DNA from 2 places in the Achromobacter sp. NCFB-sbj8-Ac1-l genome. Region 1 is predicted to be linked to the other one. Evidence: riboswitches for the same ligand, from Rfam matches in the RefSeq annotation. Region 1 holds a riboswitch; the other holds the start of a gene.
What was found. Region 1 has a riboswitch for glycine ahead of ACUDP5_RS19605 (D-amino acid dehydrogenase). Riboswitches for the same ligand answer to the same signal wherever they lie in the genome.
Positions count from the first base shown of each region.

Region 1 (15,662 bases):
GGCGCCGCCCAGGGCCAGGCGGCGCAGCGCGGCGCTCTGGATGCCGAGCAGCGCCGACAGTGCCAGCGCCACGCCGGCCTTGATCCACAGCCAGTCCATGGCGAACCAGCCGAAGGTCATGGCCAGGTGCAGGCCGATCAGCCAGGCCAGCACCATGGCCGGCGTGGTCACGAACAGCGTCCAGCGGCGCAGCGCGCCCAGCATCTTGCGTTCCTTGGGCGCCTCGTCGCTGTCGGGCGGCTGCGACGACAACAGGAACAGGGACACGAACAACGAGCCGCCCAGCCATGCGACCACGGCGGCGACATGCAGCATTTTCAGAAGTTGATAGGTCATGCGCGGCATTATCACCGGAGGGCGGACGGATGCGGGGCGGTATTGCGGCCCGGGTTTGCGCTGGGGCAAACGGGATGACGCCGTGGCGACCAGGCGGCCTGCGGATGACGCCGTCGCGGCGGTCCGGGCCGCCGGCCCGGGAAATTACTTGGCGGCGTCGGTCGCCGGCTGCGTGGCGGGCGTCGCGGCAGCGGGCGCGGCGGGCATGACGCCCGAGGGCGCAGCGGGGGTGGCGGCAGCCGCAGCGGGCGCCGGCGCGGACGTCGGGGCCGCCGAATCCGTCTTCGGCGCCGGGCTGGCCGGCGCGGTAGACGCCCCGGTAGCGTTGGCTGGCGCCGCGGCAGGCTGCCCCCGGGCCGGCTCGGGCGCCGGCTTGTCGCCGGCCGCCGACGCACCGCTGGCCGTGGAGGGATTCAGCGTATCGGCCGGCGCGTCCGGCGTGGTCACGGGATCCGCGGGCGGCTTGGGCGCGGCGGCCTTGCCGCGGCCAGGCGGCGGCACATGGGGCGCGGCGGCGGCCTGCGCGTCCGGCAGGAAGCGCTGCAGCAGCTGGAAGAAACCTTCATAGAACGCCGGCCGCGACACGGTCTGGCTGGCCGTCTTGACCAGCGAATCGTCGCTGGCGCCGAACGGCATCGACACCTGCCCCAGCACGCTCACGCCCACGCTGGCCGAGCTGGAGGTGCGTTTGATGGAATAGCGGTCCTGCACGGCGTTGGCGAACACGGTGGCGCGCTCGTTGGCGGCGCCATCGGATGCGCAATCGATGTTGAAGCTGATCTGCGTATGCTGGCCGTCGTCGCCCTGGAAGTTCTTGTGCCCGGTGACGCGCGACCCTTCGAACTTGTCGATGTTGTAGCCCTGGCTGAGCAAGGCCCGCCGTCCGGCGTCGCACGCCGTGGTGCTGCCCGCCGGGAACGTCCGGGAATAGGTGTCGTTCTGGGCGAAGTCTTCTTTTTCGAAAGCGGCTTTGGGAGCGGCGCATCCCGTGAGGACGGCTGCCAGGGCAGCGCACAACGGAAGGGCAAGACGAGGGGTGACGCGGGGCATGAAAAAATCCGGCTGGGGGGCGACGGGGGGATTATCGGCCAAGGGCCGAGCGTCCGGCGCCCGCGCTAGCCTGCGCAGTGATGAGTTGAAACAGCTTTATAGCCCATATGGGGCTAGCGCGTCAGACGGTAGTGAAAAACCGACCGCACGTCGCCAACATGCTTAAGGTCTGTTCAATTTCCTCATCCAGCTATCCCAAGAATCAAGTCGCAATGGCACGCTGAAGGTCCGCTCATATACATGTCGCCGCTGGCTTTCTGCTAAATCGTCATTTGACCGTCCACCGATGACGACACATCGTACGTTCACATCCTTGTTTCCATCTACTTCCAAATGGCCGTGGGCACCGACAAAAGAGTTATGGAGCTGCTTGCCAGCTTCCACTTCGCAACGAATTTCGTGCATGGCTTTGCGAAAGGACTCGTAGTCGAGATACGCGGTCCGCACTCGATCCCTGATTTGGTCAGCAGCCTCTTCCACTTTACTTGCAAACTTGCCATAACCGGTTTGATTGACCAAATTGAAATTGGCTCCCTTGATCTCGATGAACGTCACATCCATCCGCGATCTACCCGAGAAGACGACAAAATCCACGAATCCGTCGCCAAGAGGAAACTCGGAAAAACAGATGTATTCATCTCTGTCTGCGTAGACCTCGCCAAACACCGACAAATCTGTTTTCAGCAAGCGCAGCAACCCTCTTTCATCAACGCGGGCGTCGACCAGTTCCTGAATGGCTCTTCGGGGCAGCATGCCGAGCTCGATTTGGGCCTGGCGAGACAAGACAACAGGACTCGTCAGATAGGAAAAATCCGAAAACGGATCCGCACGTTGGCGCAGTTGAGCAATATCTCGAAGGATACGCTCTTGCTGCACTGACGCGAATTCTAGCTCCTCGCTGGAGCACTCCAACTGCTCCTCCACCCATTTCTTATCGACGTGCTTCCAATTCGGATGGCCACCGGAGTCAAAAGTAACGATATCAAAAGTGGCCGCCTCCCGACCTAACTCACGAGGATAGTGCTCGATGTAATTTGCGCCTGTCGGTACTAGGCCTTTCAGAATCAATGCTTCTTTCAATGATTCCACTGTGTTAGTTATCGACGGCCCTTTATATCGATCTTCGAGATCTGTCATCAAGACATAGACTTCTTGACAATGGTTAACGAAAATACGAAGACGGCAAGCCCCGGGTGATCGGTCGGCACCCACGTCATATTCGAAAATGAAATCACTGACTTTCAATTTTTTATCTCCTGGTTTTTTACCAAAATCACTACACAGCACAAGAAACCACGCAGCGAAAGAGATTCAGATTAAATACTTGAATATTTTTATTTCCTTAGACATATCGCACTTCCTAGTGCCCCAGTGCTCGTTAACTGCTCCCCCGCTTCCCCTCTCGACTGCGCCAATACTGACCTCAGCCCACGGCCAGCAGCGCCATGCACAGGAGGATGCCCATGCCGATCAGGAGGGGCATCGACAGCCCCTACCGTCTCGGGATTGCCGAACAGCCGGTCCATCAGCAGCGTCACGGCGACGGTAGCAATGTGCTCTCGTCGCTGCCAATCTTGCCGCGCCTCCAGGCCTTGGGCATGAAAGAGGCAGCATGCATGGCCAAGAAAGGCGTGACCAGCACCGAAAACACCGACACCCCAATACGATTAGCTTTCGGTTTACGCTTATCGGCATTATCACTTTTAGAATTTATCGACTGGGGCGGCGGCGGCCTCCTGCATTAAGCATCTCGCAATCTGGCGGAGTCCATCGACCCGCGTACCACTGCACCGGATATCATCGCTTGTCACAAAAAATTAGGCCGCAATGGCCTGCGCGAAGGTCAGGACTTTAGAACTATGCCGATATAGATCTGGACGCCCATCAAACCACGGCGAATGGGGGAGTTGTGCGAATGGCTGCGCTTGATGGGCTGGCTGCCGCATTGGGGTCGCTGAGCACCCACACGTTCTACCACTTTAAGAAACAGGACGAGGGAATAAAGCCCGCCACGAAGTCGGGTGAGACCTCGAACGATATAGGATAGGGAGTGAATTGTTAGGGCAGGTATCTGGAAACGTCATCAAAAGCCCCTTCCCGCCAAACCCTAACGGCTCCTTGTACAGGCCCGTTCCCAAGGTTAGACACAAAGCCTTTGCCCGCATTTTTTCCTCTTCATTCTCCCAAAATCCTAGTTCATGGTTTAGAAAGGCATAATTGCTCTGCAGCAAATACTCACATACGTACAACTTCAGTGGGAGATTTGTCTTCTGCTCAATTACGGAATTAACTCGACGCTCGCCATCTTCGGTACCAACAATTACCACCGCCAAAAGAGGGATCGACAAATTTACTAACAACGCCCCACATAATTCGGAAAAATCAACCGCACCGTCTGCAAGCGTTCTGCCCGATCCGACAAAATCATCAATTATCACAATAGCTTTTGGCTTTTCCCACCCCCCTTCGGTCAAGTTTTTTAAACGTCGTTCGATGGCAGCAGGCTCCAATATGCATTCCGTGGATATCGAGTTCACCTTGGCATAGTATCTTGCATATTGAACTCCACTCTTACCCACACCATTAAAATAAGTTATCCATATATCCCTTCTCTTGTCTGTCTTACGCTCCATCTGCATAGCGCCGACTATTGGCCGTACAAACCGTCCGTGAGCATTGATCAATTTTTCTTCTATTTCGTCCGGAGAGAGGAACCGCATTTTTTGTAGGAGCTTAAACAGCAGGCGTTGATCCTGCGGTGAAGGAACCTGATCCAGCCAAGCCCGGACATCCTCAGGTCCAACCTTTCTCGCTCTATAGAGAGGCCAGTTATCTGTCAGCTGTTGAATTTCCGCACCGCCGACAAACGAGGCTTTCGCTGCTCGTTCCAACTCCACTTCGAGATCATCGGCTAACGTGCTGGAAATCAACTTAGAAACACCGACCTCGATTAACCAACGCTCGAATAGGGGCACACTGGCAGTCAATGCGCCATCTCGATCTCTCAAAATATCTCGACGAATGAAATCGTCCACTAACGGAGCCACCTCCCCTTCTGTAAGACGAATTGACGGTGCCGTTTTGATTACGCTTGAAATACTTCTTTCACCCCCCCGCAACGCCCTCCCCAGAGCGACTAGCAAGCGAAGTCGCTTTAACTCAGTCACCTCCGTTTCTTCACGCTCCGCATTAATTCCATCCTTCCACATGTGAGCAAATGCATTAGTATCCAATTCCTCTACCAAGGTGTTCAACGCATAGCGGACATCGGATGAAATAATCTCCGTATCACGCTCCCGCACTGCATTCAACACAATCTTTGCGCAAAGCAGTTTCGTATAATAAGGATGGCCATTAGTAAAATTATAAAGCTCACTCAAAGCGGCATCGTCCCAGTTTAACAAACCAGATACAGGCTTCGAGATTAGCTCACAATACTCTTGCCACTCGAGACTTCGATCAAAAAAATCAAGCGGCTCTCGTACAAATTTATTTAACTGATCTCCTTGAGCACCAATTATGAATGGCATCTTCTCGCCACCAACAAGTACAAAAGCCAAATTGCTTCTTGCCGCCAATGTCCGCAAATTCGCAAAAAAAGTCTCCGCCAACGCCCCCATTCTGTACATTTCCGGATGAATTTCATCAAACTCATCCAAAATCACGACAAATCTTTTTGTCGGGGCATTATTCTCCAACAAACGTGCCAGAGAATTCAATGGCGCAAGCGACTCACTAAAATCGGCGTCTGCAATATGAAGCCCGTGAGGGAGAAACCCACGCAGAAATGAAAAAACACTATTTCCTAGAGCTTTTACTGTGCTCTCTGGTGAAGCCGCGCAATATTCACCATATTCTAGATACAAAAAACTATATTCGTGCGCACTATCTGCCCCACGCACATACTCAGAAACGGCATAGGCCAGTGAGGTTTTGCCAATCCTCTTTTGACCCGTGATGTACGTGGAAGCCATTGGACGCTTGAGTAGTTTATTGCCAATGGTTTTTACTTTAGCCACCCTACCAACAAACATGTCACCTTCAGCCACCTCCAGGCTGTATGGTTCCAAAGACTCAAGAACTGTCCAATCGACCGAAGGATCTTGAGCATCGATTTCAACATTAAAAACTACGCTTTCTCGATCGCCGAAGAGTTGGTGCCATTCAATTTGAATAGTCATTTTCACGCTGGACGTTGGCTCCACAATGCAAGCACGTACGGAAAGCGCGAATTCACCAGGAGGCACATCGCCTAAGGACAATTCCTCACTATCTAGCAAGACAGCACTGTTTTTCTCTCCGCAATCAACCTCTACAGTTACATCAATAGCTATTCCCGGCCCATGATTAACCATTGGGATATTGAAAACCACATACCGATCTGCTTCATGAAGTGGATACTTTTTTTCAGCCGCCTTTATGGACCGCCGCTTCGGCGCTATATCGCATTTAAATCGATGTGCTGCGGAACTCTCAAGCTCGCCCACACCCTTATGTACTGCCATAACAAAGGGACGGATAAAATCATCGGTGAGAAACGATCTATGCTTATTGCAAAGCGTCGTCATATCACAAATATCATCAACCAGTTCATCAAAGAACGACTTAAACCCTGAATCTTTGCACTGAACCAACCGCTCTACTTGATAAATTATCGCTTCAGCCTTTGCTCTAATCGCTACAAAATTAAAGGGCTGCAGATAGCCTTGGTAAGACTTAGTAGACAGGGCCTTAGAAATCTGACTTCTAATGTTGTTTATTTCAACCAAATCATTCGGAAGTTCACGCAATAACGAGAGACTGGAACAAATCTGCCCATGAAACCCCCTCAGCAATGAAATTTTTTCGTAGTTCTGTTTTTTATCTTGTAGCTTGCAATGCCGTGCAATATCAGGAGCGACCTCCTCAACAAGAGCAGGTAAACAGCGAGAAAACCGGCTTTGCTGAGCCTCAACTGGCAATAGACCACTGATTGACAGCGATCGGACTAGAAGGATAGTGGCCTCGCGCTTCCCTTCGCTTGCCGCTTCTAAACGGATTATTGCCTGCTCTAAGTGGGCTCCACCTTGAAGCTGAGAAAAACCACAAACTGTGCAAATCGCGGTTACCAACAGTGCCCGTGCGGCATCTAGTTCTTTTTCTGTTGCCGTATTAGGGTCTAAAGCTGTCAATGACTGCTCAAATTTGCTGATTGCTTCTGCTACAGCAGTCGCAGCTTCTGATTTACTCATCTGAACTCTCTCCCAAGCAATCTCGCATTGAGCCTTCACGTCGCATCGAACTGAAATCAAGCGACAGAAGCCAGGAATCATCTAAGAAAGGAAAACTGACCAAACAATACAACAAATAGATACAATAAAAAACCCCCTCCTGTTCCCTCATTGCCACTTAGGGATTTCTGGTTTTTCTCATTGATCTAGGCGAACTACCTATAAAGGCGGTCGCGCGGGCATTCGGCTAAAAATATCGTGGCGCCAAACACAAACGTAAACTTGTACAGCCGTCAAGCATTGGTACAGTCTTATGAGGCCACAAAACCCGGAGTATCCGGAGAAATGAAATAGCACTTGACTACATATTAATTTTTTCCAAAACACTCAACGCCAACCGCACGCAGGCCTCGTTGGGATAGTTGCGGTTGGCCAGGATCACGATGCCCAGCTTGCGCGACGGCACGAAGGCCACGTAGGCGCCAAAGCCGTTGGTGGCGCCGGTCTTGTTGATCCACACCGCCTCCTGCGGCGCGCTCGGCGGCTGCACGGCCTGCACGGGCAGGGTTTCGAACGCCACCTTGGCCGAGTTGCCGGCCACCAGGTCATCCACCGATACCGGGTAGCGGTACTGCTCCCAGATCAGGTCCTGCGTCATCGCGCCCAGCTGGTAGTAGCCGGTATGCGTGGCCGCGATGGCGCGCTGGATGGCGGCATCCGCGGGCGCCACGCCCAGGTTCACCTCGACGAAGCGGATCATGTCGCGGGCGGTCGATTTCACGCCATAGGCCTCGTCCGCCAGCACGCCCGGATTCACCCGCACCGCCGCGTTCTGCTTGTCGTAGCCCCAGGCGTAGTCCGGCATTTTTTCAGGCGGTACGTTCACATAGGTGCTGCGCAGCCCCAGCTTGGGAAACAGGCCCTGCTCCAGCGCCGCCACGTAGGGCTGGCCCAGGCTGCGCGCCGCCACCACGCCCAGCATGCCGATGCTGGGATTGGCGTAGGTGCGGTGCGTACCGGGCGCGTACTGCGGCGTCCAGGCCTTCAGGTAGGCCATCAACTGGGCCATGTCCTGCACGGCGTCCGGCACCTGCAAGGGAAAGCCCCCGGCCGTGTGCGTGGCCAGGTTGATCAGCGTCGTCTTGGCAAAGTCGGTGCCTTGCAGTTCGGGCACGTACCGGGCGGGGCTGTCGCCCAATGACAGTTTGCCCGAGGCCTCTGCATAGCCCGCCAGCGTCACAGTGAAGGTCTTGCTGATCGAGCCCAGCTCGAACAGCGTGTCGGGCGATACCGGCTTGCGCGGTGCGCGCGAGGCATCGCCGTAGTTGAAAAAGCGCTGCTGGCCGTTGCGGGTGACGGCGATCGCCATGCCGGGGATGTCGTATTGGCGCATGACCTCGAGCACGGCGGCATCGATGACGGGGGCTGCGGCCGTGGGGGCTGCGGGGGCCGTGGGAACATTCGCCGCAGATCCACTCGATGCGGGTTTGGGTGTCGCTGCGGCGTCTGCGGCAGCGGCCGAACCCGCCGCGGCGGCCAGGGCCAGCAGCAACAACGGCGCGCGGAATTTCTCCAGTAAACGCATGCAATTCTTCCTATCGCGTAACACCGGCTAGCGCCGGCCGAATGGCGCCCAGTGTAGGACGAAATTGGCACATCCTAGTACTAACCCTAAGTCTCGTCCGACCGAAATTTTGGCTATCCTGCTCCGGTCGATTCAAAACCCCGCAGAAGAGACTCGCCCCCGTGGCGGGCGCCGACGGAGCAACCGCCCCGGAAACTCTCAGGCAACAGGACTGCGCGGTGTAGACAATCTGGAGAGAGGCGCCAGGCGCGCCCACCGAAGGGGATCCCGCGGCGCTCGCCGCCCGGGTGAAGCTCTCAGGTACCAAGACAGATGGGGTGCTGCTGCCGGTTGGCCGCAGCCACGCTATCTGGAGCCACCATGCCCCGCATCGCCATCATCGGCGCCGGTATCACCGGCGTCACGTCTGCGTACGCCTTGAGCAAACTGGGTTACGACGTCACGGTCTACGACCGCCAGCGTTATCCCGCCATGGAAACGTCCTATGCCAACGGCGGCCAGCTGTCCGCCAGCAACGCCGAAGTCTGGAACAGCGCCGCCACCGTCATGAAGGGCCTGCGCTGGCTGGGGCGGCGCAATGCGCCGCTGCTGCTCAACCCGCGCTTCAGCTGGCACAAGTATTCGTGGCTGGCCCAGTTCATGGGGCAGATCCGCAACTACCGCCAGAACACCATCGCCACCACCCGGCTGGCCATCGAGGCGCGCCAGCACCTGTACGCCATGGCCGAGGAAGAAGGCATCGACTTCGACCTGGATCGGCGCGGCATCCTGCACATCTACCACGACGCCGCCAGCTTCGAGACCGCACGCCGCGCCAACGCGCTGCTGCGCGAAGGCGGACTGGAACGCCACGCGGTCACGCCCGACGAAGCACGCGCCATCGAACCCGCGCTGCAAACGGCCTGCCACGGCGGCTTCTACACGCCGTCCGATGCCACCGGCGACATCCACAAATTCACCAGCGGCCTGGCCCGTGCCTGCGCGCGCCGCGGCGTGCGCTTCGAGCAGGACGCCGACATCCGCGCCATCAGCCGCGACGGCCTGCCCTACGTCTTGGACATTGCCCGCGAAGGCGGCACGCAACAGGAACAGCACGAGGCCAGCGCCATCGTCATCTGCGCCGGCGCCGCCAGCCGCCAGTTCGCGCGCCAGCTGGGCGACTCGCTGAACATCTACCCGGTCAAGGGCTATTCCATCAGCGTGCACCTGGACGAGCCCGACAGCCGCGCTGCCGCCCCCACCGTCAGCCTGCTCGATGAAGCCGCCAAGATCGTCACCAGCCGCCTGGGCGACCGCTTCCGCGTGGCCGGCACGGCGGAATTCAACGGCTTCAACATGGACATCCGCGCCGAGCGCATCCAGCCGCTGGTGGACTGGACCCGCAAGCACTTCCCCGGCGTACGCACGTCACGCGTGGTGCCCTGGTGCGGCCTGCGCCCCATGACCCCCAACATGATGCCGCGCGTCGGCCCGGGCAAGCGGCCCGGCGTGTTCTACAACACCGGACACGGGCATTTGGGGTGGACGCTGTCGGCAGCGACGGCGCAGATGCTGGCGGCAAGTGTGCGGGACGGGGTGGCGCTGGCGTAGCGCCTACCGCGCCAGCAACTGCGGCACCGAAGACGCCAGCAACGTCAGCCCCGAACACGTCAGCAGGCCCAGTACCGTGCGCCGGAACGTCACTTCGGAAATGCCGATGTACAGGCGGGTGCCGAGCAGCGTGGGGATCAGCATGGCCGGCGCCACCACCGCGAACATGGGCGCCATGTCGCGGGTGACGATGCCGGTGGCCAGGTAGGTGGCCATCGTCACCGACAGCATCGCCAGGTTGAAGTTCTGGATCACGGCGCGCTGGGTGTCCTTGTTGAAGCCGCGCAGCGTGCACCACAGCGTGGGCACGCTGCCCGCGAAACCGCCGATGCCGCCCAGCACGCCGCCGACCATGCCCACGGCGCCATCGCCCAGGCGGTTGCCGCCGATGCGCGGCAGCCGCTGCGACATCAGCATGACCGGGCACCACAAGACCAGCAAGGCGCCCAGCACCGCCTTGAACCAGTCCATGTCCAGGTGCGGCAGCACCAGCACGCCCAGCGGAATGCCGGCCAGGCCGCCCGCCAGGAAAGGCCACAGCAGTTGCCAGTCAAAGCCCCGGCGCACCGAGAACACGGCCAGCAGTTGCCCGGTCAAGGCGCCGAAGACGGCCAGCGCGGCGGCCAGGCGCGGGTCCAGCACCCAGGCCCAGAACGACATGGCCACCATGCCGAACGCAAAGCCCGACAGGCCCTGCACGAAGCCCGCCACCGCCGCGCCGATCGCCACCACCCATACCGCGTCCATGCCTGCTGTCTCCTTGATTCCGGGGCCGGTTGCGGCCTCTTGATGTCATGACCGGGGATTCTAGGCAGGTGCGGCGGACCGGGCTATTTGAAGTGCTGATGAGGGAATAGGTTTTCGATGATGGCGCGCCGAAGCCTCGCGCGCGCCGTCGAACCCTGTCCGCAGGCGTTCCGGCTAGCCTTGCAGGACCTCGTAGAAGCTTTCGGCCTCGCCCCGGTCGCCCAGCACGGTGGTCAGTCGGTCGAGCACGGCATCGCGGTAGGCCGGCTTGATTTCCCAGTCGTCGTCGCGCAGGTCTTCATCCGCGTCCAGGTAGATCTCACCCACGGCGGCCAGGGCGGCGGCCAGGGTCCAGAGGTCGGGCGCGATGTCGTCGGGTGCCCATGTGCCGGTGCCGTGCATCGCATACAGGATGCGGCCGCTGCCCGTGTCCAGAATGAAGGGGTCGGCGTTCAGGTCGGCGATGACCAGCCAGTGGTCCTGCCAGGCCGGCACCCGTTGGCCGTTCGAGGCATCCCAGCGGTAGCCGGCCTGCAGATCCCACAGGCGGCTGAGCGCGGGAAAGCACACATTGGTTTCGGACAGCGTGACGCCGACCGGGCCGATGTGCGCGTGATAAGTCTCGCCCAACGGGCCGATGCGGGCATAGAAATCGGCCAGCGCGTCGGGCAGCGGGATGTCGCCGCGCCATTCGTCGCGGCCTTGCGGGCGAAGTTCACCGAAACGGGCAAAGCGGTCCCGCAAGGCGTCGATGTCGATCATGATGGCCCTTGGGTCAAAGGTAGATCGTGCCGCGCAGGTACAGCGCCGCCTGGCCGCTGATGATGACGCGGCCGTTGCCGGGCAGTTCGCATTGCAGCTGCCCCTTGCGCGCCCCGCCCTGCTCGGCCGTCAGCGTCGTCTTGCCCAGGCGCTCGGCCCAGTACGGCGTGAGCGAGGTGTGGGCCGAGCCGGTGACGGGGTCTTCGTTGACGCCCACGCGCGGGCCGAACCAGCGCGACACGAAGTCGTAGCGCGTGGACGGCGCCGTGACCGCCACGCCGCGCACGTCAAACGCGGCCAGCGCCGAGAAATCAGGCTTCAGGCCGTCGATCAGGGTTTCATCGTCGATGACCAGCAGGTAGTCGTCGGTGCGGTACAGCGCCCGCGCGTCCTTCAAGCCCAGCGCTTGCAGCAGCGCGGCCGGGATGGCTTCGGCCACCGGTTGCTTGACGGGGAAATCCATGGCCAGCGCCTTGCCGGCGCGGCGCACTTGCAATTCGCCACTGCGGGTCGAAAAGCGCAGCAGGTCGTCCTGGACGCCCAACTGTTCGAACAGCACCCAGGCCGTCGCCAGCGTGGCGTGGCCGCACAGGTCGACCTCGACCGCGGGCGTGAACCAGCGCAACTCGTAGACATCGCCCTGGCGCACGAAGTAGGCGGTTTCCGACAGGTTGTTTTCTTCGGCAATGCGCTGCAACGTCGCGTCAGGCAGCCACGCGTCCAGCGGCACCACCGCGGCGGGGTTGCCGCCGAAGGGAGCGGCAGTGAAGGCGTCTACTTGGTAAAGGTCGAGCTGGGGCATGGGAAATTCCTGTGTCGTACGCGATGAAGCAGCCGTTATTTTGCTACAAGGCGCCGGGCGGGTGCTTGCGGCGGGCTTGGCATCGGGTATCGGCACGGGCTGGTCAAGCGCTAGCCTCGCCAAGCCATGAGCATTCTCGACGACGTCATCGCCCACTGAGCAGCGCCGCGTATGAGGTGCAAGAGGCGCAATACCACTATCGGTGGTTGCGGTGGCAACGCGTTGGCGCTTGATCTGTCCGTCCAGGCCCCGAGTCAGCGTTCAACGGCTGGCAGACTTGTCGACGTCTGATTGATGGCGAATTCCCTTGCCGTCGATACGGCAGCACCATTTCACGTGAGGGTAAAAATCGGGGCTTGAATGCCGCGTGACCACCCCTTGTGCGATCAAGTTGTCCACGGCACCGTGTTCGTCCTCGTCGTCCGTATAAATGCTCACCAGCAAGCCTTCATGCAGTTCAACGAGAGCCCCGGACACATCCTTTTTGAAATCGCCTGCGCAAAGAAGCACCGTATTGGCGTCCACCATTTCATTGAAATCGACGTACAGAACTGGCCGCGTCATGGCGTCTCCGCTTGTTCAAACCTGTATGGCTCCACGCACCCGACAGTGTAGCCGTGGGGACTGTCGCACCGCGTACACCAGCCGCCGCGCGCATGGGCAGCGCGCGCGTGGGACACTTAGCACGCAGTTTTGTGCCAGACACTGGATTTTCGCCCCCCAACCCGATATGATGATGCTTCTTTCAAGACGCCCTCCCGGTCCGCCGGGAGGGCGTTTCTTTTGGCTTTTTCCAACCCAGAAGGAACCCTTGAAATGACCCATCTCCCCTCCTCCCGTCCGAACGTCGGCAACGACACCGCCGCGGCGAGCCTGTTGGGCTTTGTCCGCCACGGCCACGGCCCGGAACCCGTGCTGGTGCTGCACGACTGGCTGGGCGACCACGGCAACTACGCCGCGATGACGCCCTATCTGGACGGCGACGCCTGCACCTATGTGTTCGCGGACCTGCGCGGCTATGGCCTGTCGCGCCACCTGACGGGCGCCTGCTCGGTCGATGAGATCGCCGCCGATTGCCTGGCGCTGGCCAACCACCTGGGCTGGCCGCGCTTTAGCGTGCTGGGGCATTCGATGACGGGCATGGTCACGCAGCGCCTGGCGGCGAATGCGCCGGACCGCATCAAGCGGGCGATTGCCGTGTGCCCGGTGTCGGCCGCGGGCAATCGGCTGGGCCCGGACGCGTATGCGTTCTTTGCCAGCACGGCGCACGACGACGAGGCCTTTTGCCGCCTGATGCAATACGTGACCGGCGGCCTGGGCCGCGGCTGGGCACAGGCCAAGCTGCGGCGGCATCGCGCGTCGGTGGCGCCCGCTTGCCGCATTCCCTACCTGGACATGCTGGTCCACACGGATTTCGTGGACGAGGTGCGCGGGCTGACGACGCCGTACCTGGTGATTGTGGGCGACAAGGACCCGGGGCTGGACGAAGCCGCCATGCGGCAGACGTTCCTGGCGTGGCATCCGAACGCCCAACTGCGGGTGATGCCGAACTGCGGCCATTACCCGATGCAGGAATGCCCGCCGGCGTTTGCGGCGCTGATCGAGGCGTTCCTGGAGGACAAGGCCGTCTAATCAGGCGTCGGCCCCACGCAGCAGCGCCCCCACCTGTTCCAGTTCGGCCTCGCTACGTGCGCTGTAGCCGATGACCACGCCGGGCGGCATTGTCACGCGCAGGCAGAAGTCGGCCACCGACTGGATGCCGATGCCGCGTGCCTGTGCACGGCGCAGCAGGTCCGCCAGGTCCCTGCCGGGCGGCAGCCACCACACCAGGTGAAAGCCCGCCTGCTCGCCGCTGACCCGCAGCGGCGACGAGCCTGCGGCCTGTTGCAGCAGCCGCAGCAGCTGGTCGCGCCGGGCCGCGTAGACGGGCCGTACACGGCGCACGTGGCGGGCGAAGCTGCCGTCTTCCAGGAAGTTGGCCAGCGTCATCTGTTCGATGATGCTGTTGGACCGCCCCGTGGTGTGGCGCGTCCGCGTGAACGCCGCCACCAGCGGCCGCGGCAGCACCGCATAGCCGATGCGCAGCGCGTTGAACAGGGTCTTGTTGAAGCTGCCGCAGTGGATCACGCGGTCGGCGCTGTCCAGGCTTTTCAGGGCGGCCAGCGGGGCGCTGTCGTAGTTGAATTCGCTGTCGTAGTCGTCTTCCAGGATCCAGCTGCCGGTCTGCGCGGCCCAGTCCAGCAGTTCCAGGCGGCGCGACACGGGCATGGTGACGCCGGTGGGCGACTGGTGCGCGGGCGTGACGTGCACCAGCTTGACGCCGCGCTGGCGGCGGGCGCTGGCCACCGAAAAACCGTGCTCGTCGATCGCGATGGGCGTGATGCGGCGCGTGTACTGGCTGAACAGCGGCACGGCGTTGAGGTAGCCGGGGTCTTCCACCAACACCTTGTCGCCCGGCGACAACAGCACGCGCGCGCTCAGATCGATGCCGTCGCGGATGCCGGTCAGCACCACCACCTGGTCGGCATCGCAGGCGATGCCGCGCGCCGCGCCCAGGTAACGCGCAATCTGCTCGCGCAGCGGCTGCCAGCCCTGCGATTCCTCGTTGGCCAGTTGCGACGGCGTGACGCGCTGGGCGCTGGCCGCCAGCCCCTTGCTCCATGCCGCCATCGGGAACAGCGAGGCGTCGGCGCTGCGGGCCGTGAAAGGCGGCTCTGAACGCGGCGGCGGTACCGGCGGCAGGCCGGTTGCCGGGCGTACCGATACGGCAAGCGGTGACGGAGCGGATGCGCCAGGCGCTGCCGGCGTGGACGGGCGGCCGCCCCCTTGCGCCGCCTCGCCGGGCAAGCCATCGCGAAAGAAATTATCGGGAATGACCGCCGCCACATACGTGCCCGACCCGACCGTGCCCGCCGTATAGCCTTCGCTGTGCAACTGGTCGTAGGCAGATTCGACGGTGGACCGGGCAATGTGCCAGCGTCCGGCCAGGCTGCGGGTGGACGGCAGCCGGCTGCCCGAGGGCAGCACGCCTTTGAGGATGCGCTCGCGGATCTGGCGATAGACCCAGGTCTGCTTGGATTCCCCGGCCCGGGGCGGGTCCAGCGGCAAGTCCAGGCTGGCTTCCTGGCGTGGCACCCGCGAGGCGCTGCGGCGGGCGGCCTGCCGGGTGGCGCGTGGGGGGACGGACAACGCGTCAGGCTGGGCGGCCGAGTCGGAGCCCCGTGGCGCTTCCCGCAAAAGTGGCTTGGTCATATTCACAAAAATGGCCCTGGTAGACAAAGCCATTCTATCGCTACATTGCGCTCCATGCGCCCCCCACGGGCCTATCAACGGAAACGCGCCATGACCACGCCCTCCCTGTATACCATCACCCTCGACACCGGCCACTTCACCACCGACGGTACGACGACGCTGCTGGACGCCGCGTTGGCCCAGGGGGTGCCGGTGCCCTTTTCCTGTCAGCGCGGCGAATGCGGCTCGTGCCGGGCCACGGTGGTGGACGGCCGCCACGAACGCCTGGCCCCGCCCACCGAACGCACGTACGTCACCGCCGACGATGAACTGCTGATGTGCCAGTGCC
Region 1 is NZ_CP199812.1:4,258,439-4,274,100, forward strand. Features, by position in the region: gene ACUDP5_RS19575 (CopD family protein) at 1-336, opposite strand, end outside; gene ACUDP5_RS19580 (DUF2242 domain-containing protein) at 481-1,386, opposite strand; gene ACUDP5_RS19585 (Shedu immune nuclease family protein) at 1,549-2,631, opposite strand; gene ACUDP5_RS19590 (hypothetical protein) at 2,850-3,131, shown strand; gene ACUDP5_RS19595 (phosphoribosyltransferase-like protein) at 3,366-6,617, opposite strand; gene ampC (class C beta-lactamase) at 6,958-8,181, opposite strand; glycine riboswitch at 8,315-8,405, shown strand; glycine riboswitch at 8,407-8,497, shown strand; gene ACUDP5_RS19605 (D-amino acid dehydrogenase) at 8,542-9,771, shown strand; gene ACUDP5_RS19610 (sulfite exporter TauE/SafE family protein) at 9,775-10,518, opposite strand; gene ACUDP5_RS19615 (SUKH-4 family immunity protein) at 10,693-11,280, opposite strand; gene ACUDP5_RS19620 (PhzF family phenazine biosynthesis protein) at 11,294-12,082, opposite strand; gene ACUDP5_RS19625 (hypothetical protein) at 12,344-12,646, opposite strand; gene ACUDP5_RS19630 (alpha/beta fold hydrolase) at 12,899-13,714, shown strand; gene pdxR (MocR-like pyridoxine biosynthesis transcription factor PdxR) at 13,715-15,271, opposite strand; gene ACUDP5_RS19640 (M24 family metallopeptidase) at 15,425-15,662, shown strand, end outside.

Region 2 (15,662 bases), 1.3 Mb from region 1:
CCTGCACGCCATCACGATGACGGGCGCGATCCCGGTGTTCCTGCGCCCCACGCGCAACCACCTGGGCATCATCGGCCCGATCCCGCTGGAAGAATTCCACCCGGACAACATCCGCAAGAAGATCGAGGCCAACCCCTTCGCGCGCGAAGCGGTGAACAAGAACCCGCGCATCCTGACGCTGACGCAGAGCACCTACGACGGCGTCATCTACAACGTGGAAATGATCAAAGAGCAGCTGGGCAGCTACGTCGACACGCTGCACTTCGATGAAGCCTGGCTGCCTCACGCCGCGTTCCACGAGTTCTACAAGGACATGCACGCCATCGGCCAGGACCGCCCGCGCAGCCAGGACGCGATGGTGTTCGCCACCCACTCGACGCACAAGCTGCTGGCCGGCATTTCGCAGGCCTCGCAGATCATCGTGCAGGAGTCCGAAACCCGCAAGCTGGACCGCAACGTCTTCAACGAAGCCTACCTGATGCACACGTCCACCTCGCCGCAGTACGCGATCATCGCGTCGTGCGACGTGGCCGCGGCCATGATGGAACCCCCGGGCGGCACCGCGCTGGTCGAGGAAAGCATTCGCGAAGCGCTGGACTTCCGCCGCGCCATGCGCAAGGTGGAATCCGAATTCGGCAAGAACGACTGGTGGTTCAAGGTCTGGGGGCCGAACCGCCTGGTGTCCGAAGGCATCGGCAACCGCGACGAGTGGATTCTCGAAGCCAACGACCACTGGCACGGCTTCGGCGAAATGGCCGAAGGCTTCAACATGCTGGACCCGATCAAGGCCACGGTCATCACGCCGGGGCTGGACATGTCGGGCAGCTTCGGCGAAACCGGCATCCCCGCCGCGCTCGTCTCCAAGTACCTGACCGAGCACGGCGTGGTGGTCGAAAAGACCGGCCTGTACTCGTTCTTCATCCTGTTCACCATCGGCATCACCAAGGGCCGCTGGAACACGCTGCTGACCGCCTTGCAGCAGTTCAAGGACGACTACGACCGCAACCAGCCGCTGTGGCGCATCCTGCCGGACTTCTGCAAAGACCATCGCCGCTACGAGCGCATGGGCCTGCGCGATCTGTGCCAGGAAATCCACGAGGCCTACCGTGCGCGCGACGTCGCCCGCCTGACCACCGAGATGTACCTGAGCGACATGGTGCCGGCGCTGAAACCGTCCGACGCCTTTGCCCGCATGGCGCACCGCGAGGTCGAGCGTGTGGACATCGACCAGCTCGAAGGCCGCGTCACGGGCGTGCTGCTGACGCCGTACCCCCCGGGCATCCCGCTGCTGATTCCGGGCGAACGCTTCAACCGCACCATCGTCCAGTACCTGCAGTTCGCGCGCGAGTTCAACGAGCGCTTCCCGGGCTTCGAAACCTACATCCACGGCCTGGCCGATGAAGTGGGTCCGGACGGCGAAAAGCGTTACTACGTCGACTGCCTGATCGAAGACTGATACGGGCCGACTGTTCCGATGTTCGATGTTGCCGTTCTCGGCGCCGGCGCCGCTGGCATGATGTGTGCAGCGGTTGCCGGCCAGCGTGGCTTGCGGGTGGTGCTGGTCGACCATGCCGAGCGCCTGGCCGAAAAGATCCGCATCTCCGGCGGAGGCCGCTGCAACTTCACCAACATCGGGGCGGGCCCGGCCAATTTCCTGTCCGACAATCCGCACTTCTGCCGGTCGGCCCTGTCGGGCTACACGCCGCAGGACTTCCTGGCGCTGCTCAAGCGCCACCACATCGCCTGGCACGAAAAGCATCGTGGCCAGCTGTTCTGCGACGATTCCAGCGAATCCATCATCGAGATGCTGTGCGCCGAATGTGACGCGGGCGGCGTGAAGTGGCGCATGGGCTGCCAGGTGGCCGAGGTGGCCCATGGCGAGGCCGGCTTCGAACTGCGCACCAGCCAGGGCCCCATCCGGGCCGCCAAGCTGGTGGTGGCCACCGGCGGCATGGCGATCCCGCAGCTGGGCGCTACCGATTTCGGCCTGAAGCTGGCGCGCCAGTTCGGCCTGAAGGTGGTCGAGCCGCGCCCCGCGCTGGTGCCGCTGACCTTCGACGCGGCCCAATGGCAACCGTTGGCGGAGCTGTCCGGCGTGGCGCTGGAGGTCAACCTGCACACCGGGCAGGGCAAGACCCGCGGCGAATTCCTCGAAGACCTGCTGTTCACGCACCGAGGCCTGTCGGGCCCGGCGATTCTGCAGATCTCCAGTTTCTGGAAGCCGGGCGAACCCATCGTCATCGACCTGGCGCCGGGGCGCGACCTGGCCGACGAGCTGCTGGCGTCCAAGTCCGGCAACCGCCAGCAATTGCATACCGTGCTGGCCGGCCTGTGGCCCAAGCGCCTGGCCGACCGCTGGCTGCACCTGGCCGAGCAGGGCGGCAAGCCCGGCCTGGCGGCGCTGCGCCTGGCCGATGCCCCCGACAAGACCCTGCGCGCGCTGGCGCAGGACATCCACCAATGGACGCTGGTGCCCAGCGGCACCGCCGGCTACAAGAAGGCCGAAGTCATGCGCGGCGGCGTCGACACCCGCGGGCTGGACCAGAAGTCCATGCAGGCCAAGACCACCCCCGGGCTGTACTTCATCGGCGAAGCCGTGGACGTCACTGGCTGGCTGGGCGGCTACAACTTCCAGTGGGCCTGGGCCTCGGGCGTGGCCTGCGGCAAGGCGCTGTAGGCGCGGCGCCCGCGTTCGCGGACCGCCGCTTCGCTTTCATTCTCGGACGGTTTCACGGCAGCGATCGGCCAGGCCGCCACTGGCCGTGTCCACGCGGCCGGCGGGCCGCATCGCCCGCCGCCATGACAGCCTCGGCAACGCCACCATTGTTATATCAAATAAAAATACATATCATTTATGTTTTCGATAATCGATTCGGCCCCGCATTCGGCGGCGCCGTCCTGACGGAGACATGCCATGGCCTACACCCTGCCGACCTTGCCCTACGCCTATGACGCGCTCGAACCCCATATCGACGCCATGACGATGGAAATCCACTACAGCAAGCACCACCAGACCTACGTCACCAGCCTGAACGCGGCCCTGGACGGCGCCGGTATCGCCACCGACGAGCCGGTCGAAGCCCTGGTGGCCCGCCTGGACCAACTGCCCGAGGCCATCCGCGGCGCGGTGCGCAACCACGGCGGCGGCCATGCCAACCACAGCCTGTTCTGGTCCGTCATGTCGCCGCAGGGCGGTGGTGAGCCCGATGGCGCGCTGGCCCGCGCGATCGATGCGGAACTGGGTGGCCTGGCCGCGTTCCGCGAGGCCTTCACCAAGGCAGCGCTGACCCGCTTCGGCAGCGGCTGGGCCTGGCTGTCGGTCACGCCGGCCGGCAAGCTGGTGGTGGAAAGCAGCGCCAACCAGGACAGCCCGCTGATGCAGGGCAACACCCCCATCCTGGGCCTGGACGTGTGGGAGCACGCCTACTACCTGAAGTACCAGAACCGCCGGCCGGAATACATCGGCGCCTTCTACAATGTCGTCAATTGGCCCGAGGTGGCGCGCCGCTACGCCGCTGCCATCGGCTGATCCGGCATTGCGCGAGGGCAGGTTCATGAACACATTCAGCCGTCATCGCATCCGGCCCGCAGCCACCAGCGTCAGTGTCTGGACGTTGGCGGTGCTGGTCGCCTGCCTGGGCCTGCATCAGCTGTGGGTCTATCTCGCTGTGCACGCACCCCATGTGGCGGACGCGCTGCTGGGCGGCATGGTCGCCGCCGGCGCCACCGCGGCGGGCACGCTGCCCATTCTTTTCGCGCGCACCATTCCCCAGAAAATGCAGGACAGCATGTTCGGCTTCGGCGCGGGCGTGATGCTGGCGGCCAGCGCGTTCTCGCTGGTGGCGCCGGGCATCGCGGCAGCCGAATCGCAGGGCGCCGGCCCCTGGGGAGCCGGGCTGACCGTCGGTGCGGCCATCCTGCTGGGCGCGGCCGCGCTGCTGCTGATGGACCGGCTGCTGCCGCATGAACACTTCATCAAGGGCCGCGAAGGCATCGAGGCGCATCGGCTGCGCCGTACCTGGCTGTTCGTCTTCGCCATTACCTTGCACAACCTGCCCGAAGGCCTGGCCATCGGCGTGGGCTACGCGGGCAACGATCCGGTGCGCGGTACCGCGCTGGCCACCGGCATCGCCATCCAGGACATCCCCGAAGGGTTGGTGGTGGCCGTGGCGCTGATCGCCGCCGGCTACAAGCGGTCGTTCGCGGTGGCGCTGGGAATGTTGTCCGGCCTGGTCGAGCCGGTCGGCGCCGTGCTGGGCGCGGCGGTGGTGGGCTGGTCGGCGGCCATGCTGCCCTGGGGCCTGGGATTCGCGGCGGGCGCCATGCTGTTCGTGATCAGCCACGAAATCATCCCCGAATCGCATCGCAAGGGACACGAGGTCTATGCCACCTGCGGGCTGATGCTGGGCTTCGTGCTGATGATGCTGCTGGACACGGCGCTGGGCTAGGCGTTGCGAACAGGTTGCGGGCCGCCGGTGACAGGCCGCGCGGCGCTGGGCGAAGCCGGCGTTTCGCGGTATGCTTTCGGCGCTGTCACGCATGTTGCGGGAGAGAGCGGCTGTTACCGCAGCCGCCGCCGAAGGCGCAATTCGCCCGGAATCGCTCAGGTATCCCATACCGCACATGTTTGCCCTGTCCCGGTTTATGCCGTGCGGACGCGGCAAAACAGCACTCTGGAGAGACCTGGCGCCGCTGCCCAATCAGGGACATAGCGCGCAGCCCAGGCGCCGAAGGTGCAAACCCGCCACGCGGGGCAACTCTCAGGCAAAAGGACAGAGGGGCGGAAGATTCAGCCGTTGTGCGGGGGCGCATTGCCCATCTGCCAGCGGCATTCCGTAACCCTGGCACCGCTGCCGCTCCGGAGTCCCCTGCATGTCCGCAACCCTCAAACGCACCCCGCTGGCCGACGAACACATCGCCTCCGGCGCCCGCATGGTCGATTTCGGCGGCTGGGACATGCCCCTGGCCTACGGCTCGCAACTCGAAGAGCACCACGCGGTGCGCCAGGACGCCGGCATGTTCGACGTCTCGCACATGCTCAACGCCGACGTCACCGGCCCGGATGCCTTTGCCTACCTGCAGCGCCTGGTGGCCAACGACGTGGCCAAGCTGACGGTGCCGGGCAAGGCGCTCTACACCTGCATGCTGAACCCGCAAGGCGGCGTCATCGACGACCTGATCGTCTATTTCTTCGCCGCCGACCAATGGCGCGTGGTCGTCAACGCCGGCACCGCCGACAAAGACATGGCCTGGATGCAGCGCGTCAAGCAGGCCGGCAAGTTCGACGTCACCATCACGCCGCGCCGCGACCTGGCCATGGTCGCCGTGCAGGGCCCCAACGCCCGCGCCAAGGTCTGGGCCGCGCGCCCGGCCTGGCAGGCCGCCAGTGAACCGCTGACCCCGTTCGTGGCCGCCCGCATCGGCGACGACACCCTGGTGGCCCGCACCGGCTACACCGGCGAAGACGGCTTTGAAATCGTGCTGCCCGCTGCCGACGTCGTGCAGCTGTGGCGCGACCTGGTCGCCCAGGGCGTGCGCCCGGCAGGCCTGGGCGCGCGCGACACGCTGCGCCTGGAAGCCGGCATGAACCTGTACGGCCAGGACATGGACGAACTGACCCAGCCCGGCGAGGCCGCGCTGACCTGGACGGTGTCCCTGAAAAACCCCGAGCGCCGCTTCATCGGCCGCGACGCGCTGGAACAATTCGCCACGCCCGCCGCCTTCGTCGGCCTGAAGCTGCAGGAACGCGGCGTCATGCGCGCCCACATGGCCGTGCGCACCGCGCAAGGCACCGGCGAACTCACCAGCGGCACCATGTCGCCCACGCTGGGCGTATCGATCGGCTTTGCCCGCCTGCCGCAAGGCGTGGCCGCGGGCGATACGGTCGAGGTCGACATCCGCGGCAAATGGGTGCCCGCCCTGGTCTGCAAACTGCCGTTTGTCCGTAACGGCAAAGCCGTCGAACACTCGTAAACTCGAAGCTTCGCGCCGCAGGCCCCCCGTGGCGGGCGGGCTGCCGGCGCGAGGCGCGCAACACCATTCTTCTACCCGAATCCCTCAGGAGTTCCCATGAGTCTGCCCACCGATCGCAAGTACACCCAGTCCCATGAATGGGTCAAAGCCGAAGGCGACGTGTTTGTCGTCGGCATCACCGATACCGCCCAGGACCAACTGGGCGACCTGGTCTTCGTCGGCGACGTCAAGGTCGGCGCCAAGCTGAACGCAGGCGAAACCGCCGGCGTGGTCGAGTCGGTCAAGGCCGCCTCCGACATCTACGCCCCGGTCGCCGGCGAAATCGTCGCATTCAACGACGAACTCGAAAGCAACCCCAACCTGATCAACGAATCGGCCTTCACGGCCTGGATCTTCAAGATCAAGCCGGTCAACGCCGCCGATGCCGACAAGCTGCTGGACGCTGCCGGCTACGAAGCCGTCGCCAACGGCTAAGCCTGTCCGGGCGGGCGGCGGCGCCAGGCGTCGCGCCCGTCCGCAAGATGCATCACCGTTCGTCCCCCGACGACACCTGCTACCCCGAGATCCCTCCATGTCGCGCGCCCTAGACACCCACACCGACTTCATTCCCCGCCACATCGGCCCCTCCGACGCCGACCAGGCCGCCATGCTTGCCGTGATCGGCAGCGCCAGCCTGGACGCCCTGATCGAAGAAGTCGTGCCGCCCAAGATCCGCAGCCAGGCCCCGCTGGCGCTGCCGCCCTCGCGCAGCGAAGCCGACGTGCTGGCCGAACTGAAGCAGATCGCCGGCCGCAACAAGGTCTTTCGCAACTACATCGGCCAGGGTTACTACGGCACGCAGACCCCCAACGTGGTCCTGCGCAACATTCTCGAGAATCCCGCCTGGTACACGGCCTACACGCCCTACCAGCCCGAGATCTCGCAGGGCCGCCTCGAGGCCCTGCTGAACTACCAGACCATGGTCGCCGACCTGACCGGGCTGGACATCTCCAACGCCTCGCTGCTGGACGAAAGCACCGCCGCCGCCGAAGCCATGACGCTGGCCCGCCGCGGCGCCAAGTCGCAGAGCCCGGTGTTCTTCATCTCGCGCCACGTGCATCCCCAGACTATCGAAGTCGTGCGCACGCGCGCCGAAGGCCTGGACATCGAAATCGCCATCGGCGACGAAGCCGAGGGCCTGCCGGAATGCTTCGGCGTGCTGCTGCAATACCCGCATAGCACCGGCTCGGTGTCCGACTACCGCAAGCTGGCTGACGCGGCCCACGCCCAAGGCGCCGTGGTGGCCGTCGCCACCGACCTGCTGGCGCTGGCGCTGTTGGCCGCCCCGGGCGAATGGGGCGCCGACATCGCCGTCGGTTCGGCGCAACGCTTTGGCGTGCCGTTCGGTTTCGGCGGCCCGCACGCCGGTTTCATGGCCTGCAAGGACGCCTTCAAGCGCAACATGGCCGGCCGCCTGGTCGGCGTGTCCAAGGACGCCCAGGGCAACCCGGCGATGCGCCTGGCGCTGCAAACGCGCGAACAGCACATCCGCCGCGAAAAGGCCACGTCCAACATCTGCACGGCGCAAGTGCTGCTGGCCGTCATGGCCGGCATGTACGCCGTGTGGCACGGCCCGGCCGGCATCCGCCGCATCGCCCATCGCGTGCAGCGCTACACCGCCATCCTGCGCGCCGAACTCGGCAAGCTGGGCATCAAGGTCGCCAACGACACCTTCTTCGACACGCTGCTGCTGGAAACCGGCGCCGCCACCCCGGCCATCCTGACGGCCGCCGAGTGCGAGCACATCAACCTGCGCCGCGTCGACGGCGCCCGCCTGGCCGTCTCGCTGGACGAAACCGTCACCGCCGCCGACCTGCAAGCGCTGGTCAACGTGTTTGCCGCCGGCCTGGAGCGCGATGACGTCGAACTCGACATCGACGCGCTGGACGCCGCGGCCGCCAGCGGCATTCCCGCCGCCGTGGCCCGCGAAAGCGCCATCCTGAAGCACCCGGTGTTCTCCAGCGTGCAGTCCGAAACCGACATGCTGCGCTACCTGCGCAAGCTGGCCGACAAGGACCTGGCGCTGGACCGCACGATGATCCCGCTGGGTTCGTGCACCATGAAGCTGAACGCCACCGCCGAGATGATCCCCATCACCTGGCCCGAATTCGCGCTGATCCATCCGTTCGCGCCCGCCTCGCAAAGCCAGGGCTACGACGAGCTGATCACCCGCCTGTCGGCCGCGCTGTGCGAAATCACCGGCTACGACAACATCAGCCTGCAGCCCAACTCGGGCGCCCAAGGCGAATACGCCGGCCTGCTGGCCATCCGTGGCTACCACCAGGCCAACGGCCAGCACCAGCGCAACATCTGCCTGATCCCGTCGTCGGCCCACGGCACCAACCCGGCCTCGGCCCAGCTGGCCGGCATGGAAGTCGTGGTCGTGGCCTCGGACGCCAACGGCAACGTCGACCTGGCCGACCTGCGCGCCAAGATCGAACAGGTCGGCGACAAGCTGGCCGCGCTGATGATCACCTACCCGTCCACGCACGGCGTGTTCGAGGAAGCCGTCACCGAGATCTGCGACCTGGTGCACCAGGCCGGCGGCCAGGTCTACCTGGACGGCGCCAACATGAACGCCATGGTCGGCGTGGCGCAGCCGGGCAAGTTCGGTTCCGACGTGTCGCACCTGAACCTGCACAAGACCTTCTGCATTCCGCACGGCGGCGGCGGCCCGGGCGTGGGTCCCGTGGCGGTGCGCGCCCACCTGGCGCCGTACCTGCCGGGCGTGGTCAACGAGCAGGGCAAGCTGCCCGGCGAGGCCCACGTCGGCCCTGTCTCGGCCGCCCCGTTCGGGTCGGCCGGCATCCTGCCGATTCCGTTCGTGTACATCGCGCTCATGGGCGCCGACGGCCTGCGCCGCGCCACCGAAGTGGCCATCCTGAACGCCAACTACATCGCCACCCGCCTGCGCGACCACTACCCGGTGCTGTACGCGGGCCGCAACGGCCGCGTGGCGCACGAGTGCATCCTGGATGTGCGTCCGCTCAAGGAAACCAGCGGCATCAGCGCCGAAGACATCGCCAAGCGCCTGATGGACTACGGCTTCCATGCCCCCACCATGAGCTTCCCGGTGGCCGGCACGCTGATGGTCGAACCGACCGAATCCGAAGGCGTGGCCGAACTGGACCGCTTCATCGACGCCATGATCTCGATCCGCGAGGAAATCGCCCAGGTCGAGCGCGGCGAACGCGATCGCGAAGACAACGTCCTGAAGAACGCGCCGCACACGGCGCAGATGCTGCTGGCCGAAGAATGGCTGCACGACTACCCGCGCCAGCAGGCTGCCTACCCGGTGGCTTCCCTGCGCGACGCCAAGTACTGGCCGCCGGTGGCCCGTGTGGACAACGCCTATGGCGACCGCAACCTGGTGTGCGCCTGCCTGCCGATCGAAGCCTACGCGTAAGCGTGCGACGGGCCTGCCGCGAGGCGGGCCCGCGTGGCAAGACCGCAGCCCCCGCTTGTTTCAAGCCGGGGCTTTTTCTTTGGTGGCACCCGGGGCGGCTGCGCGCGGATGCAAAAAGGGCCGCACTGTGCGTGCGGCCCCTTGCTTGTCGTATCCGCCGCCGCGCCCGGGGGGGCGGGGCAGCCTGCGCGCGAGGGCTTACTTCGCCGGCGCGGCCGTCAAGGTCTTGGCAAAGTCTTCGGTGATGCTGAAGTACGTATTGATGAGGATCTGCAGGTTGTCCTTGCCGATACCGCCTTCCGCGTTCATGTCCATCTGCAGCACGGCCTGGTTCTTTTCGTCCAGGTAGGCGCGGGTCCAGCGGTATTCGCGGTTCCAGGCGTTGATGGCTTTCAGCGAGGCGGGCTTCTTGGTGGCGTACGTGGCGGTGACGACCAGGTCGTAGCACTTCTCGGTGAAGTCATTGCACAGGAATTCCATGCGCAGGTCGGTGGCGCCGGTGCTGCCCGCGTCCAGGATCAGCACGGGACCTTCGTCGCCGTCGGTCTTGCGCGTGGTGTAGCCCATGTCGTCGAGCATGCTGACGACCATGTCGACGTTGAAGTCCTGCAGCGTCTCGCTGCTGGACGCCGAGGCGACGTCGCCGTCCATGCCCGAGGTGGCGCCCGCGGCAGGTTCGGATTCTTCATCGTCGTCCGTCACGCTGGGCGAGATGCTGGCCGCGCTGAGCAGGCCCGAGAACAGTTCGTCGGCGGGGATCTTCTTGCCGTTCAGGTCGCCCATGCCATCGGCAAAGTGGAACTTGCCGACGATGTTGTCGCCTTCGTTCTTGCCCACGTTGAACATCTCGGCCATGCCGGACATGCTGCGCACGTTGTCGGCGGCTTCCTCGGCGGCCTTGTCGGCGGCCATGCCTCCCTTCTTGACGCCATACTGCACCATCAGGTCTTGCACCATCGGCTTGGAGATCACCAGCGTGGCATCGATCTGCTTGATGGCCTTGACGATGATTTCCTGCGGCGTCAGGTCCTTGACGTTGGGCGGGTTGGCCAGGTCCAGCGAGAACGTCAGCTTGCTTTCGCCCTTGGCGGTCTTCCAGCTGATCGGGTCGATGCTGAACGACGGGTTGCCCGCCAGCAGCTTGCCGGCGTTGTCCAGCAGCACCTGGAACTGTTCGTCGTTCAGGCCTTCGTCGCGCGTATCGGCCATGTACTGGCGGAGCAGCTGGTTGTAGGTGTCCGACAGTTGCTTGACCGCGGCGCCGTCCAGCTTGGCCAGCTTGATCACGGCCTGGGCATTGCCCAGCGCCACGTCGTTCACGTTGATGTCGCCGCTTTGGTAGGCGGCTTGCACATTGATGGTCTTGTCATCTTCGGCGACCTTGACGGTGTAGCCGAAGTTGTCGAGCGTAACCTTGACATCAGCGTCAGGCTTGAAGACCTCGGTGCGCTTGATCTTGAAGCCCGAATCGCCGATCGACAGGCCGAACTTGCCCATGCGGCTGTCGACGTCGATCGACAGGCCCGACAGCAGCATCTTGATCGGGTCGTTGCCCTTGGTGCCGTCCACGGCCAGCGTATCGGTCTGCGCGTGCGCGGTGACGCTCTGCAGGCCGCGGTCGAAGGTGCCGGTGATGGTCATGCCGCTGAAGTCGACCGAGTTGCCTTCGTGGGTGACCTTGACCGGCGCGATCTTCGAGGTCGAGGCGGTGTTGCCGCCGAAGCTGACCATGGCGTCGGTGATCAGGGGCGAGACGTCCTTGGTCAGCTCGAAGATCGGCTTGACGTTGTCCGTCTTGGCCAGTTCAGCATGGAAGAACGCCAGCTTGGGGGCGATGGCGCCGCGCGCCAGGGCGCTCTTGGGGAACGGGCCGTGCTCGATGTTGGCATCGAATTCGACCATGCCGTCGGGCATTTCCTGCGGGCTCTTGTCGTTCTTGACGAACGACAGGCCGTAACGCGCCTGGGTCGAGAACAGGCCGCGCTCATACTTGATCTGGTCGATGCGCAGACCGAACAAAGGCGTGATCTTGGCCAGCTTTTCGTTGGTTTCGGCCAGGTGGCGCTGGGCGCTTTCTTCAATGCGCTTGCCGGTGTACCACGTGGCACCTACCCAGCTTCCCGCTCCCACTATGACCACGGCTAAGGTGATCGCTACGCTCTTTTTCATCGTTTTGCTTTGTCGTTGATTATCGAGTCAGATCCGGCCGCGGTGCAGCGCCGTGAAACAGGCGGGCAGCGGCATAGACGGATTCATCGTCCTGTAAGGACCGGGGCGAGTATACCGAGGCAGATCGCGCGTGGAGGGTGCGCCCAGTTACCGAAGATTTCAAAATGAAAGCCGGCGCCGTGGGGCGCCGGCCATATTGTCGACAAAACCGGCTTCAGAGCGGGTCGAGGGGGTAGATGGGGCGCCGCACGTGCTTGAATTCCAGCTGCCCATAATCGGACGTGGTGACGCCCACGCCGGTGCATTCGATCACGTCGGTCGCCATGTCGGAAAAGCCCGCCCGCCAGTGCACGCGGCTTTTCAGCACCACGTAGCGCTTTTGCAGCGGGTCGATGCCGGCCGACAGCAGGCAATTGATGTCGAAGGGTTCCTGGTGGCGCGAGACCACCACGATCTCGACCTGGCCGGTATCGATCACCACCGTCAGCCCGGTATCGTTGCGCACGCCGCGATACATCGGGCCGCGATTCAGGTAGACCCCGTCAAACACCAGCTTGACCCGTCCCGTGACCGTCAGCGGTTCGCTCGGTTGCTTGATGGCGGGCATGGCCACCTTGCCGCCCAGCGCCAGGGTGATCGGGTTGCCCACGCCGGCCGCGGCCGCCTCGCGCGCGGCCTGCGGGTCGCAGATCGCGTAGAACACGACATTGTCCAGTTCCTGGCGCAGCACTTCGGCCAGCACGGCAGTGGTGTCCATGGTGCCGCCCGAACCGGTGTTGTCGAAGTGGTCAAGCAGCACCACCGGCCCGTGTTCGATGGCCTTGGCGCGGGTGATGGTGGGCACCAGCGGCTCAGGATGAAAGACCCATTTGGCGCGGTCGTTCCAGGCGCGGTCCAGCAGCTCGTCGCGGTATTGCTCGGCCTGGGCCAGGTTGCCGTCCGTACAGACCACGGCGCTCAGCCCGGCTTCGCGGATATCCGCGTGCGGGAAGCCCACGAAGACCGAGGCGGCCAGCACGCCGCCGGCTTCGAGCTGCTTGCAGCGTTCCTGCAGCGATTTGTTGGGTTCGGTGTGCGTGCCCTGGCACATCACGTGCGGCAGCATGGGCTTGCTGGCCCAGGTCATGACCGGTTTGATTTCACCCTTGAGGGTGCGCACGATGACGTTGGCGGCGCGCACGCCCGCCTCGCGGATATCGACGTGCGGATAGGTATGAAAGCCGCTGATGACGGTGGCGTGGTCGACGATGTCGGCATAGATGTTGGCGTGCATGTCCAGCGTCACGGCCACGGGCGTCTTGGGGTCTATTTCGCGCAAGCGGCGCAGCAGGTCGCCTTCGGCGTCTTCCACGCCTTCGGCCACCATGGCGCCGTGCAAGTCCAGCAGGATGGCGTCGAAGCCGCCGCGCCGGACCTGGTCCAGCACCCGCTTGCACAGCGCTTCGTGGGTGTCGCTGCTGGCCGGCCCGCTGGGCCAGGATTCGGCCGCCACCGGCACCACGATCTCGGCGCCGACGCGCCGCGCCACCTCGATGTAACCGCCCAGGCCGCTATCGGTGTTTTCGTAGGCCCGGATGGCGCGCTCGCCTTCCAGGATGTCAGGGGCGCCGCGGAAGAACCGCGACAGCGGGGTCGGCACGGGCGAAAAGGTGTTCGTCTCGTGCTTGATCATTGCCAGAAGCCAACGCATGGGGTGTCCTGTGGGTTGCCAAAGGGGAAAGACCGGAAAGCAAAAGGGCCGGCGGGAAGGCCGGCCCACGGAAGGAATCAGGCCGCGCCGGGTGGCTGGGGCCACGGGTGCTGGGCCGGGCGCATGCGCTCCCAGGCGTGCGCCACGCGCAGCACGCCCAGATCGTCAAAGCGCGCGCCCGCGATCTGCAGGCCGATGGGCAGCCCGGCGCGGGTGTAGCCGCAATTGACGGACGCGGCCGGCTGCTCGCTCATGTTGTAGGGCAGGGTGTAGCCGATGTGGTGCATGGTGGTCGCCACGTCGTTGGTGGGCGCAGCCCACTCGGCGTTGTAGGCCACCACGGGCGCCACCGGCGACAGCACGTAGTCGTATGGGGCGCAGGCGGCCACGGTCCTGGCGCGTACGTTCAGGGTTTCGTAGTAGCTGCGGAACACGGCCTCGCCGGCCTGGCCGCCGCCGCTTTCGGCCCAGGTACGGATGAACGGCAGGATCTTGGCGCGACGCGTCTCAGGCAGCGCACCCAGGTCGATGGCCGAGCGCGTGCGCCAGAAGCGGTCGACGCCGTCCAGCATATCGGGCGTCATCCAGGGGTTCATGGGCGTGACGATGGCGCCGGCGGCCTCGAACAGGCGGGCTGCCGCCTCGACGGCCTGGCGGATCTCCGGGTCCAGCGGCAGGCCGCAGCCGGCGTCCAGCAACAGGCCGATGCGCAGGCCGCGCACGTCCTGGGTCAGGTTGAGCCAGTCGAAATCCTGGAAGGGCAGGCTCATGTGGTCGCGCACGTCGGGCTGCGACAGCACGCCCATCATCAGCGCGGCATCGGTGATGGTGCGGGTCATGGGGCCGGCGCAGCGGCCCATGAACGGCGGGTCGATGGGGATGCGGCCCAGGCTGGGCTTGAGCGTGGCGATGCCGCACCAGGCGGCCGGCAGGCGCACCGAGCCGCCGATGTCGGTGCCGATATGCAACGGGCCGTAGCCGGCGGCGGCGGCCGCGCCTGCGCCAGCGCTGGAGCCGCCGGGGTTCTTGGTGACGTCCCAGGGGTTGCGCGTCAGCTCGTGAAAGCTCGACAGGCCCGAGGACAGCATGCCGTAGTCGGGCATGGTGGTCTTGCCCAGCACGACGGCGCCAGCCTCGCGCATGCGGGCCGCGGGCGGGGCGTCCGCCGTCGCGGGTGTCAGTTCCGTGGCAGCGGTGCCCAGCGGCACCGGCACGCCGCGGGTGGCAATGTTTTCCTTGATGGTGGCGGGCACCCCGTCCAGCGTGTAGCCGCCGCAGACCTGGGGTTCGCCCTTCATCCAGCGCGCTTCCGAGGCGCGGGCCTGGGTCAGGGCCTGCTCCGGGTCCAGTGCGTAAGTGGCGTGGATGTGCGGTTCCCAGCGCTCGATATGATCGAGCACCGAACGCGTGGCCTCGACGGGCGACAAGGTCTTGTTGCGATAGGCCGAGAGCAGTTCCTGGGCCGAGAGTTCGTGCGGTTGCGGCATGGCGGGTTCCAGTGGATGAGGGCGCGTCAGGCGGTGGCGGCAGGCGTCTGGCCGGCCGCGACGGGCCGGAAATTGCGGAAGTCCCAGTCGCGCCCGGGCGCCGCGTCGATCAGGGCGCGGGTGTATTCATGGCGGGGTTCGGTCAGCACGGTTTCGGCGCTGCCGGTCTCGACGACCTTGCCGCGCTGCATGACCATGATGGTGTCGCAGATCTGCGCGGCCACGCGCAGGTCATGGGTGATGAACAGCACGCCCACGCCGGTGCGCTGGCGCACCTGTTCAAGCAGTTCCAGCACCTGCGCCTGCACGGACACGTCCAGCGCGGACACGGCCTCGTCGGCCACCAGGATTTCCGGGTCCATCACCAGCGCGCGCGCGATGCAGATGCGCTGGCGCTGGCCGCCCGAGAACTGGTGCGGGTAGCGCCGCATCGCGTCGGGGCTCAGCCCGACCACGGTCAGGGTTTCGCCGGCACGCTTGAGGGCCTCTTCGCGCGGCATGCCGAAATTGAGCAGGCCTTCGATGATGGATTCGCCCACCGTGCGGCGCGGGTTCAGCGACCGGTAGGGGTCCTGGAACACGATCTGGATGCGGCGGCGCACCGGGCGCAGCGCGGCGCCGGACAGGGTGCTGAGGTCTTCGCCGCCCATCATCATGTGGCCGGCCGTGGGCTCGATCAGGCGCACGATGCAACGCGCCACGGTGGACTTGCCCGAGCCGGACTCGCCCACGATGCCCAGGATCTCGCCCTTGCGCAGCGTCAGGTTCACGTCCGTGGCGGCGATGACGTTCTGCGGCGCGCGGCGCGACAGCAGCGCGCGCTTGCCGCCGTAGGTGCGGCCCAGACCCTTGACGTGCAGCACCGGCTGGCCGGCGGGCGCGTCGCGCCGCGACGGCA
Region 2 is NZ_CP199812.1:5,591,637-5,607,298, reverse strand. Features, by position in the region: gene ACUDP5_RS25725 (arginine/lysine/ornithine decarboxylase) at 1-1,456, shown strand, start outside; gene ACUDP5_RS25720 (NAD(P)/FAD-dependent oxidoreductase) at 1,475-2,677, shown strand; gene ACUDP5_RS25715 (superoxide dismutase) at 2,915-3,529, shown strand; gene ACUDP5_RS25710 (ZIP family metal transporter) at 3,555-4,448, shown strand; glycine riboswitch at 4,536-4,630, shown strand; glycine riboswitch at 4,664-4,786, shown strand; gene gcvT (glycine cleavage system aminomethyltransferase GcvT) at 4,873-5,973, shown strand; gene gcvH (glycine cleavage system protein GcvH) at 6,070-6,447, shown strand; gene gcvP (aminomethyl-transferring glycine dehydrogenase) at 6,545-9,418, shown strand; gene ACUDP5_RS25690 (DUF945 family protein) at 9,617-11,587, opposite strand; gene ACUDP5_RS25685 (M81 family metallopeptidase) at 11,802-13,277, opposite strand; gene ACUDP5_RS25680 (amidase) at 13,355-14,764, opposite strand; gene ACUDP5_RS25675 (ABC transporter ATP-binding protein) at 14,791-15,662, opposite strand, start outside.
Region 2: it holds a riboswitch for glycine, as region 1 does, so the genes downstream of both, gcvT (glycine cleavage system aminomethyltransferase GcvT) here and ACUDP5_RS19605 (D-amino acid dehydrogenase) in region 1, are expected to answer to the same signal.